3 regions of the Blautia sp. HCN-1074 genome follow, and region 3 is predicted to be linked to each of the others. Evidence: riboswitches for the same ligand, from Rfam matches in the RefSeq annotation. Region 3 holds a riboswitch; each other region holds the start of a gene.
What was found. A riboswitch is a leader RNA that binds a small molecule or an ion and turns the genes downstream of it on or off. The one in region 3 is predicted to bind cyclic di-GMP.

Region 1: it holds a riboswitch for cyclic di-GMP, as region 3 does, so the genes downstream of both, WKT11_RS09515 (transporter substrate-binding domain-containing protein) here and WKT11_RS15875 (PAS domain-containing sensor histidine kinase) in region 3, are expected to answer to the same signal.
Region 2: it holds a riboswitch for cyclic di-GMP, as region 3 does, so the genes downstream of both, WKT11_RS18380 (leucine-rich repeat protein) here and WKT11_RS15875 (PAS domain-containing sensor histidine kinase) in region 3, are expected to answer to the same signal.

Annotation. Positions count from the first base shown of each region.
Region 1 is NZ_JBBKBP010000009.1:10,671-17,142, reverse strand. It holds gene WKT11_RS09520 (hybrid sensor histidine kinase/response regulator) at 1-1,490, opposite strand, end outside; gene WKT11_RS09515 (transporter substrate-binding domain-containing protein) at 1,690-2,949, opposite strand; cyclic di-GMP riboswitch class I at 3,189-3,264, opposite strand; gene WKT11_RS09510 (hypothetical protein) at 3,405-3,626, opposite strand; partial or broken gene WKT11_RS20000 (ATP-binding protein) at 4,027-4,296, opposite strand; gene WKT11_RS09500 (GNAT family N-acetyltransferase) at 4,421-4,864, opposite strand; gene WKT11_RS09495 (SdpI family protein) at 4,890-5,267, opposite strand; gene WKT11_RS09490 (GNAT family N-acetyltransferase) at 5,299-5,724, opposite strand; gene WKT11_RS09485 (YdbC family protein) at 6,018-6,209, opposite strand; gene WKT11_RS09480 (YhfC family intramembrane metalloprotease) at 6,288-6,472, opposite strand, start outside.
Region 2 is NZ_JBBKBP010000033.1:1,677-8,148, forward strand. It holds gene WKT11_RS18380 (leucine-rich repeat protein) at 1-2,482, opposite strand, end outside; cyclic di-GMP riboswitch class I at 2,561-2,641, opposite strand; gene WKT11_RS18385 (helix-turn-helix domain-containing protein) at 2,845-3,063, shown strand; gene WKT11_RS18390 (hypothetical protein) at 3,332-3,892, opposite strand; gene WKT11_RS18395 (hypothetical protein) at 3,935-4,132, opposite strand; gene WKT11_RS18400 (hypothetical protein) at 4,269-5,369, opposite strand; gene WKT11_RS18405 (hypothetical protein) at 5,369-5,569, opposite strand; gene WKT11_RS18410 (HU family DNA-binding protein) at 5,569-5,982, opposite strand; gene WKT11_RS18415 (hypothetical protein) at 6,430-6,472, opposite strand, start outside.
Region 3 is NZ_JBBKBP010000023.1:3,280-9,751, forward strand. It holds gene WKT11_RS15870 (response regulator) at 1-1,193, opposite strand, end outside; gene WKT11_RS15875 (PAS domain-containing sensor histidine kinase) at 1,111-3,264, opposite strand; cyclic di-GMP riboswitch class I at 3,633-3,708, opposite strand; gene WKT11_RS15880 (hypothetical protein) at 3,894-4,040, opposite strand; gene WKT11_RS15885 (alpha/beta-type small acid-soluble spore protein) at 4,117-4,341, opposite strand; gene WKT11_RS15890 (alanine/glycine:cation symporter family protein) at 4,728-6,098, shown strand; gene WKT11_RS15895 (hypothetical protein) at 6,244-6,472, shown strand, end outside.

The DNA of each region.
Region 1 (6,472 bases), on a different contig from region 3:
TATGTGGTATACTGTGCTGCAAGATCTTCAACAAGATTTGGGGGCATGGCATACATTGCTTTCGTCAGAATACCAGCCAGCGCATGATTCTCAGTTGATGAAATTACCATGCGGTAGGTGAATGTAGGCTGTTCCAGCAGAGTATATGTCATGGTGCCCGTAGTGTCACTGTTCACAAACGCCTGTGCCATGTAATAGTAGACGAAGGCAGCATCTGCTTTACCCTCACGGACAGCTTCCATCATTTCCTGTCGGGTACTGCACATCAGTTTTTCTGCACCGGGTGCCATTGCATCTTCAATTGAATTTGATGCTGTCTGGTCAACAGTAGTAACAACATTAATTTTTCCATCAAAGTCACGCCGTGTCACCCTTGCCAGCTGCATCGTAATGAAAGGTGCAGTAATCCCCCATTTTTTCGTCTCAGCATAGTTATCTGTTTCCAGGCGCGCATCGATGCTCATATCTGTGGTTTCCTTATTTTTCTGATAAGCAATATACTCATCTCTGGTGGCAGGTGTAAGAAACTCATAGGAAATCCCGGCATAGTCTGCAATTTTCCGGAAGTAATCCGGGATAATACCCTTCATCTCACCATTTTCATTATAAGAATATGGATAACGGGTCGGATCACACAGAACATGAAGCGGATTGTCCTTGGAATACTGTGAAATAATACTTTTTTCTTTCTCCGTATATTCCAGATTCTTAGTTTCTATGCTTTCATAATTTTTATTATAAAGTGTCGTTTTCCAGTCACCCTCAACTGCATTCATCTGGTCGATTGCATAATTGATCTCATTCAGCAATTCTGTATTGCCCTTTTTAACAATGACATAGAAATCGCTGCTGCCAAATTTCTCCACGATTCGCTCATTGTTTGTTTTTCTCAGAGAACTGGTAACAATCGCATCAACTTTTTCGCTCTGAAGGGCTTCATCCATTTCTGTGGTCGTATCAAAATAAGATGGAACATATGTAAATCCTTTGTCGTCTGCAAAATCCGCAAACTCTTCATTCCGGGTGTTTCCGTTCAAAAGCGCCACACGCATACCGTTGTAAGTGCTGTAATTGCCGTCCACAATCGTGCTGTTGTCACTGCGGACGGTCAGCATCCCATAATTGGTTCCGATCGGACGTGAAAAATCAAACTTTTCTTCTCTGTCCGGTGTTTTGCGGGCAGATGTTACCATGTCAATCTCGCCATCTTCAAGCATCTGCTGCATATCATCCCAGCTCTTATCATATCCGACATATTCGTAATCTACATCCCAATAACGGGCCATCAGCCGAAGAAAATCATAGCCATACCCACTGCGGTTGCCTTCTTCATCCATCACATGATAACCATCCATGGCAAAGAAACCGACTTTGACAGTTTCATGCTGCGAACTGTCCTCGGCTGCATATGCAGTCTGGGGAGAAAATATCATACACACGCATACAAAAGCCAGTAATACTGCTACATATTTCTTTGCTCTCGCGATCATATTAAATCTCCTGTCTGTCTGTCTGTCTGTCTGTCTGTCTGTCTGTCTGTCTGTCTGTCTGTCTGTCTGTCAAATATATTTCTCTATACATCTCATTGTCAACCTCCTAATTTAATAAAATTGCACTGCCGTATCAATATCTTCATCTGAATCTGCCGCCCTGACCGGGGCCGCCAGAAACACAACACAAAGAATTGTCTTACAGCATTTTCTGTTTTAAAACCAATTGTAAAGTATGCCACTGTGGATAATTGTAGGAAACATAAAACTTCAAATCACTGTCTTCTCTTGGTATCGCAACCGTATTTTCAGCATTTTCATCAAAACTCTTTTTAACCGTTACAGCCGCCATATTGTACTTCCAGACAGTATCTGTTAAATCATAGCCCAGGTCTTCGGCAGCATTCGTATTTTGCATCACATGAAAAATCATATCAATTTCTCCATCATGCAACGCTTTTTGCATATCCTCTTGTGAATCATACCACTTGATATAAAATTTCAAAGTCTGCCCTTCCAGGCAGTTTTGTGCAAGCTGGATGTAATCCGTGATCAGGCCGCTCACTTTTCCGGTTTCTGTATCAAGAGTACTGACCCCGCCATCGTTTATCAAATAACCGATTTTGATTGCTCCATGCTCTGACAGCCATTTCTGTTCTTCTCCCGTCAGAAAATATACCCTGTCCACTGATAGAAACTGCTTATGCAGTTCATCTGCATAATAAGGATCATCATCTGTGATCCTTCTCATAGCATTATCCAGCTCTGTCTTTAAATCAGAATAACTCTGGCCGATTGCAAAATATATTTTTGAACTTCCGATATTCGTTAAGGCCGCCATTCCGTACCCACCCAGACGGGAATCCTCTAACGATACAAAACCGTCAATTTCTCCGTCTGCAATTTTCTTTAAAGCATCTTCATTATTTGAAACATTGACATGCTGTATATGCAGATTATATTTCTTTTCCCACTCGTTCAATACCATTTCCGGCAGGTAATCCATAAGCACTCCAATCTTTTTCCCATTGAAAGATGCAGTGTCAGAGGATGAGATGTCTGTATGATCGGGTTTTACGTAGATACAATATCTTTCATCTCCCATTGGAATACCGAAAAAAAGCATATTCTCTGCCCGTTCCTCCGTATAAGAGATTCCTTCTATAATATCCAGCTCATCATTTTTTAATTTGTCAAAACAATTTTCCCATGTACAATCTACATATTCATAGTTCCACCCGGTATAACCTGCGATTTTCTGCAGATATTCATAGCCGTATCCGCTTCTTTTTCCATTTTCATTTATCTTATCATATGTATCATCCGGTACACCAATCCTGACAATTTTCTCTTTCTGACTTTCTGCTGCAAAAGCATAGACCGGACAGACTGAAAAAAGGATGCAAATACACAATATAAAAATGATACCCCTTTGCAATACTGATTTATTCATTTTCATATATTTCTCTCTCCCAGTAAAATTATTATAGTTACGCCTATGAAATAACACGTTACTGTTCACTCCGTGCCCAGTAACACGCTTCGCGATGCACAGAATTTATGCTAATCGCATAAATTCGCGCTGTATGTCTCGGGATTTTGGCATATACATGCCAAAACGCCTCGCGGAATAGTGGCATGTGAACAGTAACAATAACACCACAAAAAAGCACTGTCAGACAAACAGTGCACCTCATTTTATGCAACTGGCTGCCATTTTACAGGCCCTGTAGCTTTGCGTCCCAGACTTTCATCTGGTTTGCCGATTTCCTTATTATAGATATAGCTTTTAAACTTATGCAAAAAAACTGATTTTATTATACTATAGCGCTCTACTGTACACAAGAAAACATTACCGTTTTAACGCCTGAAAACAAAAAAAGAACAGCCGATATATATACTCGAACTGTTCTTCTACTTCCGAAGTCCACGAAGCATTGACATTACTGTTTCCTGCTCATTTGCATTCAGATCGTTCCATATCCCTAGAACTTCTTTCTGTTTTTCTGTCAGATTCTCTAAATTACCTTCCTGAAAAAACTGCGATAATCTGTATTTACTGATATCACGCTTTTCACATAAAGATGTTATTTTATCCGCAATATGCTTCTCTATCTGCAAGTGACTATACTTCATTTCCTCTACTACATATCTTCATTGTATATGTATTAGGGGAAAATACTAATTATCAATTTGGCAAACATACAATTCCATCAAAAAACATATTTGTAAATAAAAAATGAAGATACTTTCGTTTCCGCAAAAGTCATTTTCGCTTATATCATCTCCATAATATCACAGTCAATAGTATTTGTCACATAAAAGTTGTGAAAACCAGTGGGTATAAAGTAGAAGTCTCCAGGCTCTTTTGGAAACTCAGATGGAACAACCTGTAATAGGTATCCATCCGATAGTAACTTTCCGTATATTCCTTCCAGATGCCTTTGGCCTCTGTAGTATGGAATCCATCAGAATGTTCTTTGAAGAATTTCTGCATATTTGCTACCTGTAAAATACCGTCATAGAAATTCTCAAAATAAACATCCTGCCGATAAATTCCCACAATGGTAGCACCCAAATGAATATTTCTCAAAACAAACTGAAATGCTTCATCTATCTGCTCCCAAAGCGGACCGGTATATTCTCTACGGTCAACAAATACTGCTTTCGTTGTACCTTTGAACACACCACATTGTGTTGCAACATGAAGTCCTCTGTTGCCAGTCAAAATAGCAAAAGCATTAGACGGATACTCTTTTCCATCACGCTCAATCAAAATGCCCCAGGAGCGCAACTGCTGTCTGCCCTCAAAAATCTCTACCACAATAACAGTTTTACCACCAACCGTCTGTAAAGTGATATCCGGGATGATTTGTGCGTACATCGGCAACCCTCCTTTCTCAGAATTTTATTAGTTTGCAAACCGGAAGTTATAAACATCTTTGCAAATATACCATATCTATTAACTGTACACCACACTCATAAATTGGGTGGTCATAATTGTCCGTAAAGAAATTCGGAATATTGTGAGATCGGACAAATCCGCATTTTTCATAAAACGGTACGGTCAACGGGCTGTCACCTGTTCCAACCTGCAAAATAGAATATTTATCTGCATATTTACTTACAAGGAAGTCAATCAATGCTTTCCCATAGCCCTGTCCTTTATTCTGAGGATCAACTGCAATATTTTTAATTTCAAGTATTCCATTATCTTCATCAGTAACGACACATTCAGCTTTTACATTACCATCTTCAAGTACATACATAGTACCTTTTTCAAGATAGTGATCAATCATATTTTCCTGCTCATCAGCTAATAACAATAATGCTATAAATTGCTTTTTATTCTCATTCACTTCTCGGATTTTCATATCTATTACTCCGTCAAACTAGAATTTATCGTCTTGTTCCATTCTTATCAAAATTCTTTTTTAATGCTATTTCTGTTGGGAGAATAGACCCAATTAAAGGAATAAGTTGAACACTACAGATAATTCCTCCTATACTCCCAACACAATCTTCATTTTTTCCAATCACTAAAAGCATGAATATTACTGTTATCGGCAACATAACCATTCCACAGACATACCAGACTTTACCACAATATTTATGAGCAAATTCCCATGTGTCTTTGTTCTTCATAGACATCGAAGTCCGATATCCAAATACTGAATTTATTTCCTTTGGAGCCTTTTTCATAAAATATCTTCCAAAACCAATCATCGTAAATGGAAGAAGCAAATCCATAATCAACATAAAAATCCAAAACCCCATTGTAAACCTCCTTTACTACAACTTCCGATTTCTATTTTCGTTTCCATAGCATAGTGTACTCTTTTTCACCAGTAGCTTCATCCAAGCCTTCACATTGAATAATGAACCCTTCTCTTTGGTAAAAAGAAATTGCTCTGGCATTCTTCTGGTATACATTTAATCGTAAGCTAACTTTTTTATCCTTAATATAATCCAATAAAAATTTACCTATGCCACATGACTGCATTTCATCAGAGACAAAAATACCTTCGATATATTCATCATTTAGTCCTACAAATCCTTGTATCATTTTATCCACTTCAAACACATAGACTTCGGATTGTAACATCATTTCTTTCACTAATTCATAATTACTTTTCCAGTATTGATTGGAAATAAAATAATGTGCTTTCAGATTTGTCTTTAACCATATGTCAGCGACTCTATCGATATCTCCGTTCAGCAACTTTCTAATCATAACAAATATTCTCCTCAACTGCATCCTTTATGCTTTTCTCTTTTTTTCATTCTATCACAAGCTTACCATTAATCATCGATTTTTTGATATTTTTTCTTTTACCCCACTGTAAAACAGCCTCTGAGCGTTTCGTTATATAGAGGGATACTCTCAGAACCTAGAGAGTATGAAGCGGCAGAATATTGGAGGTATGAGTTAGGGGCAGAGTTGGATTAAATTTATATTTCTACGAAGAAAGCCAAAGACATTTAACTGTTCACCCAATCAAACGTCTTTGGCTTATTTAATTACAACTATTTTTTTAGAGTTTTACCCAGTAACTCATACAGAGCTTCTGCCTCTTCTTGAGATAAAGTAATTCCTTTTCCCATTTTTTCATGTTCTGGTGCCCAGTCACGAATATCATATTTTTCTGCAGCTCCATTCCATGAAATCATATTCAATTCTTTTTTCCAACCTTTGGCACTTTCTGAAAGTATTCCTATTGGGTAACAAAAAACACCGTATTTCTACGGTGCGTTCTGTCAGATATATTCTGTTTTATGATAGCAGAAAACTGGAATTCACAGTTCTTCCATCCTTCCCATCTTCAGCGCCATAACAAGAGTTCCGGCTGCCATCACAAAGACACCAATTTCAATCACATAGATGGGAAGAAGCGCCGGACCTGCCACGGCAAAGAAGTCCACAATAAAATGAATCCCATATGCAAGAACCGCTGTAAAAGCCGCTGTCCTGCATTTGCCTG
Region 2 (6,472 bases), on a different contig from region 3:
TAATACCTGTACCTTCAAATGCTTCACTTTCTATGCTTGTAATTGTAGATGGTAATGTGATTTCTGTTAAATTACTGCAACTGCAAAAAGCCTGGTAGCCTATCGTTTCTACTCCTTCAGGAATTGTAACTTTCTTAACCGCATTACTTCCTAACTCAGGAATACTCTTCAAACTTAATGGGAATATAATTTCGGCGTTACAACCTCCAAATGCAACATTTCCTAGCGATGTAAGTTTACTTGGTAATACGATTTTTTCCAAAGATGTGCAACCAGAAAATGCGGCATTTCCTATTGTTGTTATTGAGTCTGAAAAAGCAATATTAGTTAATGCAGTACAATTTTCAAATGCATAATCTTCAATTCTTTTTACAGAATTCGGTATTTTCAATTCTTTTAATGTGGAACATTTAGATAATGCATCCCAGCCTATTACCTCTAAAGTATCTGGCAATATAATACTTTCCACATTAGTAAATCCAGAAAAAGATCCGTCCCCTAAATATGTTATATTCCCATTAAAAATAATTTTCTTAATTTTACTCTTATCTATGGATGACCAATCAATAGCAGCGTCATATGTTTCGCCTGTACCTGTAATTGTTATCGTATCACCATCTATTGTTGCCGTTGCATTATCGCCAACTTTTATTGCAGGTTTCTCTGGACGATTATCATAATTTGGTGTTACTTTTACTGATACATGATCTCCATTTACATTAGTTGCAAAAACATAAATGTCTACCGCATCTTCATCTGGAATGTCTACAGTTATCCATTTTCCACTGTCAACATCAATTTCTCCATCCTGCCTTTCGGAATCATATACAGGTTGTTCACTATCTTTTCCTACACACTCTGCATAATATGTAACATCTTTGTTAGATGTGCACCAAAAACGATACTCGTAATGTCCATTCCAATATTGTTCATTTTCATCAATTTGTAAATTTATGGCAGACAATTTAGGAATAGTTTCTGTCTTTGTTGCATTGCATCTCCAACAAGTATATTTAATTTCGCCTTCCTCTGTTTCTGTTGCTTGTTTAGTTATTACTCCGTTATTCCACTTATGACCATATGCAGGAATTTCTTCTTTACTTGATTCATCTATTACTCCGCAAATATTGCATTTGTTAGCTTTTATTCCTTTTTCTGTACAGGTTGGTTCCTTTATTGTTTCTTTTTCAGAACTTAATTCATGCTCATTCTCTTTTATAAATTCAAATGTAATTTGATTTTTTTGATCCGCACTTAACGAATCATAATACTTTTTTGCATATGAACAACTATAACTTATTATTTTTGTTAGGTTTCGGCATCCTCTAAATGCATCTGAAAATAACTCTGTTTTAGCTCCATTAATCGTTATTGTTGTTAAACGCCAACAATTATCAAAGGCAGTAGAACTTATACATGAAACATTTTCTGGTATCGAAATTTCTGTGAGAAGTTTGCAATTTTCAAACATCATTCCGGGTATACTTGCAGAAAATCCCTTTTCAAAATTGACTTTTCTTAAATTGGTACAATTTCTAAAAGCTCCACTTATATCAAAACCATCATCTTTAATCTCTTTTAAAGAAGCAGGCAATGTAATTTCTGTTAGACTATTGCAATTAGAAAAAGCACCTACACCCAATGTTTTCAAATTCGATGGTAAGATAATTTCTTTTAAATTTTTACAATTATTAAAAGATTCATCTCCTAATCTTTTTAATGAAGAAGGTAAATCTATTTCTTCAAGATTATCACAGTCCAAAAATATTTCATCTGGAATATCAGTTAAACAATCTGGTAAAATGACATTTTTTAAACTATCACAATTTCCAAAACATCTTCTACCAATAGATTTAATATTTTCTGGTATAGTTATCTCCGTTAATCCACAATCATCGAAACTATAATCTCCTAATTCTTCCAATTCATCAGGTAAAATAATTGCTTCGATATTACATCCCCCAAAAGCATAATCACCAATTTTTTTAATCGAAGATCCCAATGATATATTGACAGAATTAAAGTCATCATATTTTGTATATCCATATAAAAAATAATTTCCTACACTTGTAACTTTATCAGAAATAATTATCTTCTTTATAATAATATTTCCACCTGGATTTTGCAATTTTGTAAATGGATTTTTTTTCTCACCTGAATTTGAATCCCATCCATCCTCCATATAATCCCACATATCACCAGTACCAGAAATAGTGGCAGTCCCTGTAGAATAATCAAAATCAACCCAAACATTATCACCCATTTGTACATGAGTTTCTGTTGGTTCTTCCCCCTCACCAACAGCATCCGTATCAAACTGATCCACATCATCATTCTCTACTTCTGGCACATCTTCTGCATCATCACTGAACTGTACAGTATCTTGTCCCATACCATCAGAAAAATCCGCTGCACTTGCCACAGTAAATGGTTCTATAATCATCGTACTGGCAAGCAAAAAAGCTAACACTTTCTTCTTCATTCTGTCATCCTCTTTTCTCTGTTTCTTTTAAAAAAGACATTACCCCAAACATACTTGAAGCAATGTCTTAATTATCATAGTTGCAACTGGCTGTCATACATTCGCTTAGACCCTGTAGTTTTGCGTCACCAGATTTCTCTGGCTATGCCGTATTTGATTGTATAATACATTTCACATAAAATTCACAATTTGATTATACTACTGCTATATGTAATGTGCAATTTTTTTGTCGTAATACTTCGACATTTTGTATTTACTATCACATTTCTGTAATACTTACATTATATTCGTTATTACGAAGATATTCAAGTATAAGAATCTATTTTATGGTAATAATATCAAATATCTTTGAAGGAACAGCCATGATAGATTACAGCCCATTCTGGGAAACATTAAAGAAAACAAATGAAAATTGGTATACTTTGACAAGCAAGCATCATATGTCTCATAGCACTTTGCATCGTCTTAAACATAATCAAGACATCTCTATGAAGACTGTTAATGACTTGTGCCGTATTCTGCACTGTCAGATACAGGATATTTGTGTCTATGTTCCTTCTGATGAAGATCAACCTCTATGATAATATATCATGCTCTCAGAACGCTTCTCAAACCTTGTATTTCGCTTTATAATGGAGTTTTATGTACCATATGAAGATTTCCTCATATGTGAATCATTCGTTCTTAAAATTTAATATACGTGTTTATGGGGGCGGTAGTTTTACATTAAAGATTACCGCTCGGCAGCAGCCATATAAAACGTAAAAAAATAGGCATACCAAGGATTGTATCTCCCTGATATGCCTATAATTATCTCAGTATATTACGCACTGCTTTCCAAGCATAATATTAAACATCCAACTCCATATACATCGGATCATTTTTAGCGATCTCCGCCCGTCTTTCTTTCTTCATAAATTCCAAAAATGGATTGAATAAATTCCTCTCATAAAATCTTTTCGCTTTTTTATCAGCATACAATATTATATATCTAATAGTTGCATATTCCTGCGAAATTTTCACACAACGGCTTATCACATCACACATAATCGAATCACTTAAATAACGATGCTCATCAGGATTCTCTTCTTCTTGCGATTCTACATCCATATGCATTTTTTGATATCTTTCGTCTACTGCAAAAACATCTATTTTTAATGCAGGAATAGTCTGCATATGATTTGTTTGTTCAAAAAATATCCCTGATGCAGCTAACGAATATACAGCGATTATATCTCCTGTTTTTTTATCTACTACTTTATATGGTAAGCCCTCATCAGTATCTATCATTTTTTCTTTTATTCCATAAATATTTACCTCATGTATGAGTTCCTTATGAAAAAAATGATCTAACTTTTTATTTCCACAGGAAAAAGCTTGAAGTTTACCTAAATCTTCAAGCTTAATCAAACTGTGTTCATATTCTACTTGTTCACCGTACGCATAACTCATTTATTTTTTCACAGATGTTACCTTGTCAACTTTAGATTTCCTGTTAAATCTCCTCAGAGCATCTGCACTTGAAAAAGCTTTCTTTGTGAAAAAATCGGATGCTTTATTACTGTCTAAAACAAACGCACCAGTTATAGGTTTAGATATAGCTGCCATTGTATCATCCCTTTCTTTTTTGATATTATTAATGTTGTTCATATAAATATCTCCTTTTTATAGTTACATTAATACCTACACAAAAGTTACGATATTTATATATTCTATCTATTCCTACACTTAATATACCATGAACGTAAGTTGTTTTCAATAATTGTTATTTTTTTAACATGCTATATTAATACGGTTCTACTCGCACCGTAAGCAGTTTCTCATATATGTATTCCGGTATCTTATCTCTGTATTTTGACACCGTAATTGCAATGTCACATTCTTTGAACTTCTTATAATCTGCAAATGCTTCTTCTATTGTATCCCTATATGGTAAATCAATTATATCTTCTGTACCAAAATAAGTAATCTGTCCGTAATATTTATTGACTTTACCATTGTATCTTACTCCAAGAGGCAGCACATTGTCTGGTGTTTCACCATCTTTATAATGCTTTTTACTGTTAGCAAGTAATGTATTTAACCCTTGTGGCAGAATACAGATTGTCTTTGAAGAATATATCTTACTTCCATTACCAAATAAATCCTTGTCTACAGCCATTGATTCGCCTGGTACTTTATAATACAATTCCAAGTATCTCTTGACGAACAACTGCGGATTATCTTTCCATTCTTGACACATTTCAACATCATCATAACACTTGTGCGCACTCTCACTGTTATTTTCACCTTTACATCGACTGGAAATAGAACCATACGCAGTCATTGCTTGATTCTTGGCATTGTTGACATACTCAATATATTCCTGCTCATAGCCTAATTCTTGCCATGTAATCTTACCTGCTTTCAGATTTCTAAAATCCTTATCAGAAACATAGAGCAGATTCTTATACCAATTATCATCAAAGTCACCATTCTTATGCCATATCTTATGTCTGAATTTATACGGTTTCAGAAAACTTCTTGCTACTAATTCTTCAGAGCTGGTTTCTCTCTTCCAAGTTTCAATTATCGTTTTCCCAGTCTTTTTCCCTCTAACTTTTTCTTCTATTCGTTCTATCTCATAAACTGTATAATGGCATTGCCCCTGTTTGTGTTCATAAAATTTATTCTTATTTGGGTTTCTATGGTTATTTACGCATCTTCCGTAATTAGATATCCAATAGTTTTCTGTCTGCGGTACTCTTACAAATACTTCAAACGCACTGATTAATTTATATTTAATTGGATATTCTACAGGCAGCATATCTGTTAGTGGTATCTCTGCCAGATTTTTATTTTCATCAAGAATATATTGCATCTTCATTTTTGTATTATTTAATTCCATTACTTCTCTAATCCTTTCTCATCTATATTATTATCAGCAGCAGTTGTCCTGTCAGCCATTGGACACCACTCAGGGATTGTCTCAGGTAAGTTATCCTCGCCCAGTTTACCCATCAGATTTGTTCTATTTCTATTGTCACAATAATACATTTTCTTATTGATAGCATAGCATTTTACATATTCACAATCTTTACATCTCATTACTCTTCTTCTCCTTCTTCGTATTCGTCATCTTTATTATTTGCTTCTTCTTTGAGATAATCTCCATACGCTTCGCAAGCACGATTTAACACAGTACCAGATTTAAACTTTGCCTTATATCTTTCTGGAATCTCATACACATTTTTTCCTGTTCTTTCCATCCCAGGACATGCTGTTCTTTCTTTATAAAATTTAGGCTTTACAGTGAAGTATCCTAATAATACCAGTTTATCTCCATTTGTTAAAATATCCTCTATTGTGCGAAGCATATAACGGATTGTCCAGTATGTATTCCAGTAATCTCCACCTATCCTATTTTTTGGTATTCTCTCATATTCTTTGAATCTATTAGCTTCTCTCATTTTATCATGTACCATTTTGGTAAATTCTGTTTCATATATTGTTTTGTTCATCGTCTTTTCCTCCTTGTTTTTGTTCTATGAAATTATCATTTCTTTGACAATATTTTTAAGCACTAAAATAAGCCCACGTACCTGTCGTTATTCAAGTACATGGACTTATTCAGATGTTTAAATGTTTTGTTATTGTTATAGATGTAATGCTATATTCTGTGGTGTAAATTTGGTGTAGTTACACACTCCTAACACCCATTTTCCCTTGATTTTACGCGCTAAAATTGAAAATGTGATATTATAGTGCATATTATTCAAAAATACAAGGGGTATTTGATCTTTTTTGTGAATTTTTATTGATTTTTTGAAATTCACTTGATTTTACTGACCTTTTCGGCATCATACGTATCTTATGACATTTCACTTATGCATTTATATATTCATGTATCTTTTTAACGTGCATAAAAATATAATAAAAACAATATCACTATGACAATTTCATTGTAATTATCTCATAAAGTAATGAAATAATTCCAGATATTCGTTCTCT
Region 3 (6,472 bases):
CTCTTTGCAAGTATCACATCCTCCGTAAATGCATTTGCCGTCATTGCAACGATTGGCAACAGCTCACCTTTGTGTTTAGGCAGGGAACGGATAGCTGTAGCCGCCTCATACCCATTCATAATCGGCATCTGCACATCCATAAAGACCAAATCATAATATCCATTTGGATGATCTGCCACCTTATCTACAGCTTCTTTTCCATTTACAGCCGTTTCAATCTCAGCACCTGTCATACCTATGATCTCAGCTGCAACTTCTCTGTTCAGTTCATTATCTTCCACCAAAAGGATTTTCTTTCCTGTATAATCACTTGCAGCGATATTTTTCAGGTAATCTCTTGCATCCTGACTCGGCTTTCCGGAGATTATTTTTTGCAGTGCTGCGGTAAGTCTTGAGCGGAACAACGGTTTTGAAATGAATTCATCTACTCCTGCTGCTTTGGCTTCTTCTTCGATTTTTGTATAATCATAGGACGTCAGAACAATGACAGAAACATCAGGTCCTATCTTTTGGCGTATCTGCCTTGTTGTTTCAATTCCATCCATTCCCGGCATCTGCCAGTCAATAATATATACAAAATAATCATTGCCATTCTCATGACGTTTCACTGCACGCTCTACTGCCTCTTTTCCTGACAGTACCCACTCTCCGTCGATTCCAATCTCATTAAGAATAGCCACTGTTCCTTCACAGCATATCTTATCATCATCCACAACCAGCACGGGCAAGTTGACCAGTTCATCAATAGTCTCTGACTTTTCATCCCGCAGACGAAGGAAAATAGTAACGGTAAATCTGCTTCCCTTTCCCAGCTTGCTTTCTACCTTAATGTTTCCATTCATCATATTGACGATATTTCTTGTGATTGCCATTCCCAAACCGGTTCCCTGGATTTCGCTGATGCGTTTATCATCTTCACGAGTAAACGGGTCAAACATAACCTTTTGAAATTCCTCGCTCATTCCCATACCGTTGTCTTGAATCACAAACTCATAGCATCCTATATCCAGGGAAGGCCACTGAAAAAGTCCTTTTTGCGTATAAATTAGCACAAAATAAAGTACATCAATCAACTTTGAGACACTGTATATAGTATGAAAAAACAGTTTTTCAGCGGCGTCCCAGGGAAGTGGTAGGCTTTTCCGTAATAGAAAACAGTATCTTGCCGCCATCTGGGGTATATTTGATGGCATTACTCATAATATTAGTAAATATCTGTTGTACTCTTAAACTGTCTCCTCTTACATATTCATGTTCAATTTTGTTGAGCCGTACTTCAAAATCATGATGGTGAGCTTCAATCTCGGAACGTGTCATTGCGATCAAGTTATCTACCAGTTCAGCCAGATTAAAGTCTTCTTCCGTCAGTTCGATCTTTCCATTTTCAATGCGTGACATATCCAGTACTTCATTAATCAAACCAAGCAGATGACGGCTCGACTTGGTTATTTTTCCAAGGCAATCAATCACACGATCCGGATGATCAATATTTGCTCCGGCAATGGCTGTCATACCAACGATTGCATTCATCGGAGTCCGAATATCATGAGACATATTTGATAAAACCTCTGTCTTTGACCTGTTTGCCTTGTTAGCCGCTTCATAAGCATCCTTCAAAGCAATCCTCGATTCTATCTCCGCAAGTTTTTCCTGAGTGGTATCCTGTGCGATCAACAGCACCTTTTCAAGTACTCCGTCTTTCCAAGACAAAGGAATGAAAGCCATGCTCTTAAAATGCTTTTCATCTTCCGTACAATATTCCAGCTTATAAATATCATCCATGCTTCTAATCATGCCACGGATATGATCTGCTGAAATCACTTTGTCAATCGTTTCATCCTTTGCCACCACTTTATAGCGGGATGCAATCCTCCTGATCAGGTCATGATATGTTCCGTAAGCATCGTATGGTGGCTTTTTTCCGTGCAGACTATAAAACTTATAAGTATCATCTTCCAGATTGCACATAGCAAAACGATTGACCAGACGCATTGTTCCCTGAAGAAGCAGATCCATCGCATCATTCTTACGTGTCAGCTCCAATATGTTTTCCATTTCTTTTCTGGCTTCTGTAATATCCCGGACGAAGATCATTGCATAGCGTGAACCGTCATTTTCTTCTCCTCTCATAAGGACATTACGAACCCAGTGTTCATCACCTTGTATCCGTATTCTGCATTCAAGGTTAATTTCTTTTGAACCTTCACTCAGTTTTTCAACAATAAAATTACGGTTGTAAAAATGAGAAACCGCTTCCTTGTCCTCATCAACAACATAATTATCCAGGTATGCCTGAATCAGTTCATCCCATGTATGGCTCTTTTCAAAAATCTCCAGAAGAGAATCCTCTACTTTTAGTGACTCAAAAGAATTATCCTTTAGATTTACATAATACTCGCAGATATTTCCCTCTGTATAGGCGCGATGAAATGCCTCATTTCTCTGTGCTTTCATCTCGCTCTGCTTTCTCTTGTCAATATTTATGAATGTACCGACAATAAAACGTACTGTTCCGTCCAGACGTCTGGTTGTCTCGGCATTTGCCCGGAACCATTGATAGGAACCATCTTTCATCTTCAAGCGGTATTCACAGTCATATTTCACACTATCTGTTTTGTCTTGAATTGCTTGCTCTAACAGTGCAAGTGTTGCTTCCTTGTCTTCTGGATGTAACAAATCTGACCACGATTCCAGTTTATTTGGGAAATCAAGAATGTCATGATACCCAAGCATCGTGCGAAACTCATGACTCCAGCACACTTCCTTAATATTTCCGCTTTTGTCACAATCAAAATGCCACATCCCAGAATGAATCACGTTATTGATCAGTTTCAGATTCTGCTGCATCCAGTCAATCTGAACAGACAATACCCATACCTGCTTTCCATCATCTGCTATGGCATCTTTCTTGCACATACGGACAAATACAGGTGTGCCATCGCTCATCAGCATCTGTCCTTCTCCACACCCTTGAAGGCGCTGGAACCTGTCGTATTCAAGAAAGGTCTGGTTTTCTCCATATAAAAGATTTCTCAGAGAACCTGATGTTTTCTTTTGAAATTCTTCAAACGTATATCCCAGATTCCTCAACATGTGTGAACTGACCTGTGTAATTGTAAGATTTTCATCATAATATCCTGTCATGAATCCAACAATATTCAGTTCGCTCACTGCATCCTGTACGATTTTTTGACAGTTTTCATTTAACTTTGTATTATCCAGTGAAAAGATATTATTTTCACTTTGCTTTTCTTTATTGAACATTTTTATCCTCCGTATATTCTAAGTCCAACAGGGATGTAAGTACTTCCATTAGTTTATTTATATCAAAAGGCTTTGAAAGATGAGCATTCATTCCTGCTTCAGCACAATATTCTTCATCACTCTTAAAGGCATTGGCAGTCACAGCAATGATCGGAATATTTCTTTTAAAATCCGCAGAATAGCTCCTTCTCCTGCAAGGATACTGTAGTTCTGCCTGTCAGCCTCCTTTTTTATCATCTTTAATCTCCGTTATCTTTTTTACTTAATCTTTCTATTTCTTTTCTCTGTTACTCTATTCAGATAAGCTAAACCATAATAAAAAGCAAAGAAACTACTACTAATTAACCATAGTATCCCTTTGCTATTTCATATGCAACTGGCTGCCATTTTACAGGCCCTATAGCTTTGCGTCACAGACTTTCATCTGTTTTGCTAAAATATTTACTTTCTTTAGTTCTATTATAGCCCCCCGAAAAATATGTCAATTTGTATTTTACAATACGCTCATATAAATGATATAGTAAATCCAACATATTCTCATTCTTTAAATCGTTTAAATGGCACAAAATTAAAAATAAAAACCAGCAAAATGGTTTCGGTTGATTTTCTATTAAATTGGCTGTTATATTCTACCATGTCATCCTGCTTTTGTCTAATTCATTTTCAGATACAAGTAAACAACCTCCCTGCTTATCTCCGTTTTCAGCATACGGTTTTTCACCGATCTTTGGGAATATCTCATCAGCAAAATATTTTGCCCATGATTTTTCCAGCATTCGCTGTTCCCGTTTTGTCAGAAAATGAAAAGAATCTGTAAAAGATAACTGCTGAATAGGTATGAGCTTTTGACGCTTAAATCATGATATAAAACATAAATCTAAAATTCAATGGTTGTTCCGATACTATTTTCTTGACCATATATCCGCCGACTGAACCGTTCTGTTTGGATGTCAGGTTACCGTTGTATCCATCTGTAAGCGGTACACCTAATTCGTTTGCAACCTCGAATTTGAAACGGTCTAACGCACCTTTTGCTTCTGGTACAGCTGCCTGGTTAGAAGATTTTGTGTTTGACATATCAATTTCCTCCTTGGTTGTTGTTTTCATTTTTGATTGTTTTGGTGTTGCAATGCTAGTATATGAAGCTAGAAGAATAATACACTGGAAGTTTTCGTATACTAAGGAAGAGCATGGAAAATTTATTGCAATTTTATATTTTTTACAGTATAATTACATTTAACTACTGAGATTAATCTTTAATTTCAGACAGATATTTGTATCTGTGTATATGTGTGTAACTAAAAGACGAACCGTACAAAGGCGTACATCACATGAACTATCGTGTATGTATGCTTTTTTTTATATAACATTAATTTTTTATTATATAAAACGGTATCTTTAAAGTTCAAAGATGTATCTTCTTTTCTTTACTCACATAAATTCATAAAAAGGAGAGGAAGCCTATGATTAATTCTGTCGCAAATTTCATTAACAAACTGGATGGTCTTGTATGGGGATGGTGGATGATTCTTCTGCTTCTCGGGACTCATATTTTTATGACAGTCCGCACAGGTGTGATCCAGAGAAAAATCGGTACAGCTATCCGATTATCTGTCACGAAAGATACAGGGGCAGAAGGCGAAGTCAGTCAATTTGGTGCACTTACCACTGCTCTCGCTTCTACAATTGGAACCGGAAATATCATTGGTGTGGGAACCGCTATCGCGCTGGGTGGTCCTGGTGCTGTTCTCTGGTGCTGGCTGACAGGCATTTTCGGAATCGCCACGAAATACAGCGAGTCTCTTATCGCTGTCAAATACCGTGTGAAAACGAAAGACGGACGTATGCAGGGCGGTGCCATGTATGCACTGGAACGCGGGTTACATATGAAATGGCTGGCATTGCTTTTTGCATTCTTCGGCGGCTTCGCTTCCTTTGGAATCGGATGTGCTACTCAGGTAAATGCAATTGCAACTGTATGTAATGAGAATCTGAATATCTCTCCGGTTTTTATCGGAATCGCAGTTGCCGCACTGACAGCACTTGTTATCTTTGGCGGCATCAAATCAATCGCAACCGTATGTGAACGCCTGGTTCCGTTCATGGCTTTCTTTTATGTACTTGGATGTCTGATCATTCTGGGAATCAACTATGATTTTATTATTCCGGCAGTAAAAACGATTTGCAAGATGGCATTTACCCCAGGAGCTGCTGCCGGCGGACTGGTTGGACGCGGTATTATGATGGCAATGCAGTACGGAATTGCCAGAGGCCTTTTTTCCAATGAGTCAGGTATGGGTTCTGCCCCTATCGCAGCAGCTGCCGCCCAGACGAGAAATCCTGTACGTCAGGCACTGGTTTCCAGCACCGGAACTTTCTGGGATACCGTTGTTGTATGTCTCATGACAGGTCTGGTTCTCGTCACAAGTATTATGAAAAATCCTTCCATTGATATGGGAAGTATCACAGATGGCGGTGTGCTTACCACTCTGGCATTTCAGCAGATTCCGGTACTTGGTCCGGTGATCCTGGTTGTCGGCATTATTTCTTTTGCTTACTCAACAGTTCTTGGATGGGCTTACTACGGTGAACGATGTGTGGAATATTTTACAGGTAAAAAAGGACTGATTCCTTATCGCGTACTGTATATCGCAGTTGCCGCGATCGCACCGGTTATTTCCCTGAATCTTGTATGGACCGTTGCCGATATCCTGAATGCATTGATGGCAATTCCAAACCTCGTGGCTGTGTTGCTTCTGTCAAATGTGATCGTTGCGGAAACAAGAAAATATATCAATGATCTGGATGCCAGAGATGATATTCCTGTTGAATGACCGCGCGTCGCATTCTCGTTACTTCAGTGATGAGTTAGACGCGCAATTTTTTTGTCAAAAAAAGAACGTATGTTTACAGAATAAGATATCTATGGTACTATTTGTTCATAGCACAAAATAAAAAAACAGTTCAGAGGAGAAGAAAATGCAGACGGTATCCAGTTATGGTGTGGAAATACGAAAACAGAATATCCCAATCCGCCAGACACTGGAAATCTATCGTCAGGCGGTCAGCTATCTGACGGAAATCTATGAACAGGTGTGGGCAGAACTGAAAATGATCCCGGAAGCAAAAAAACGCTTTAATGCAGCAGAACATCTGATTCACACAACGAACAGGAAAGGGATGCGCATATCCAGGATCTGTGCATGGA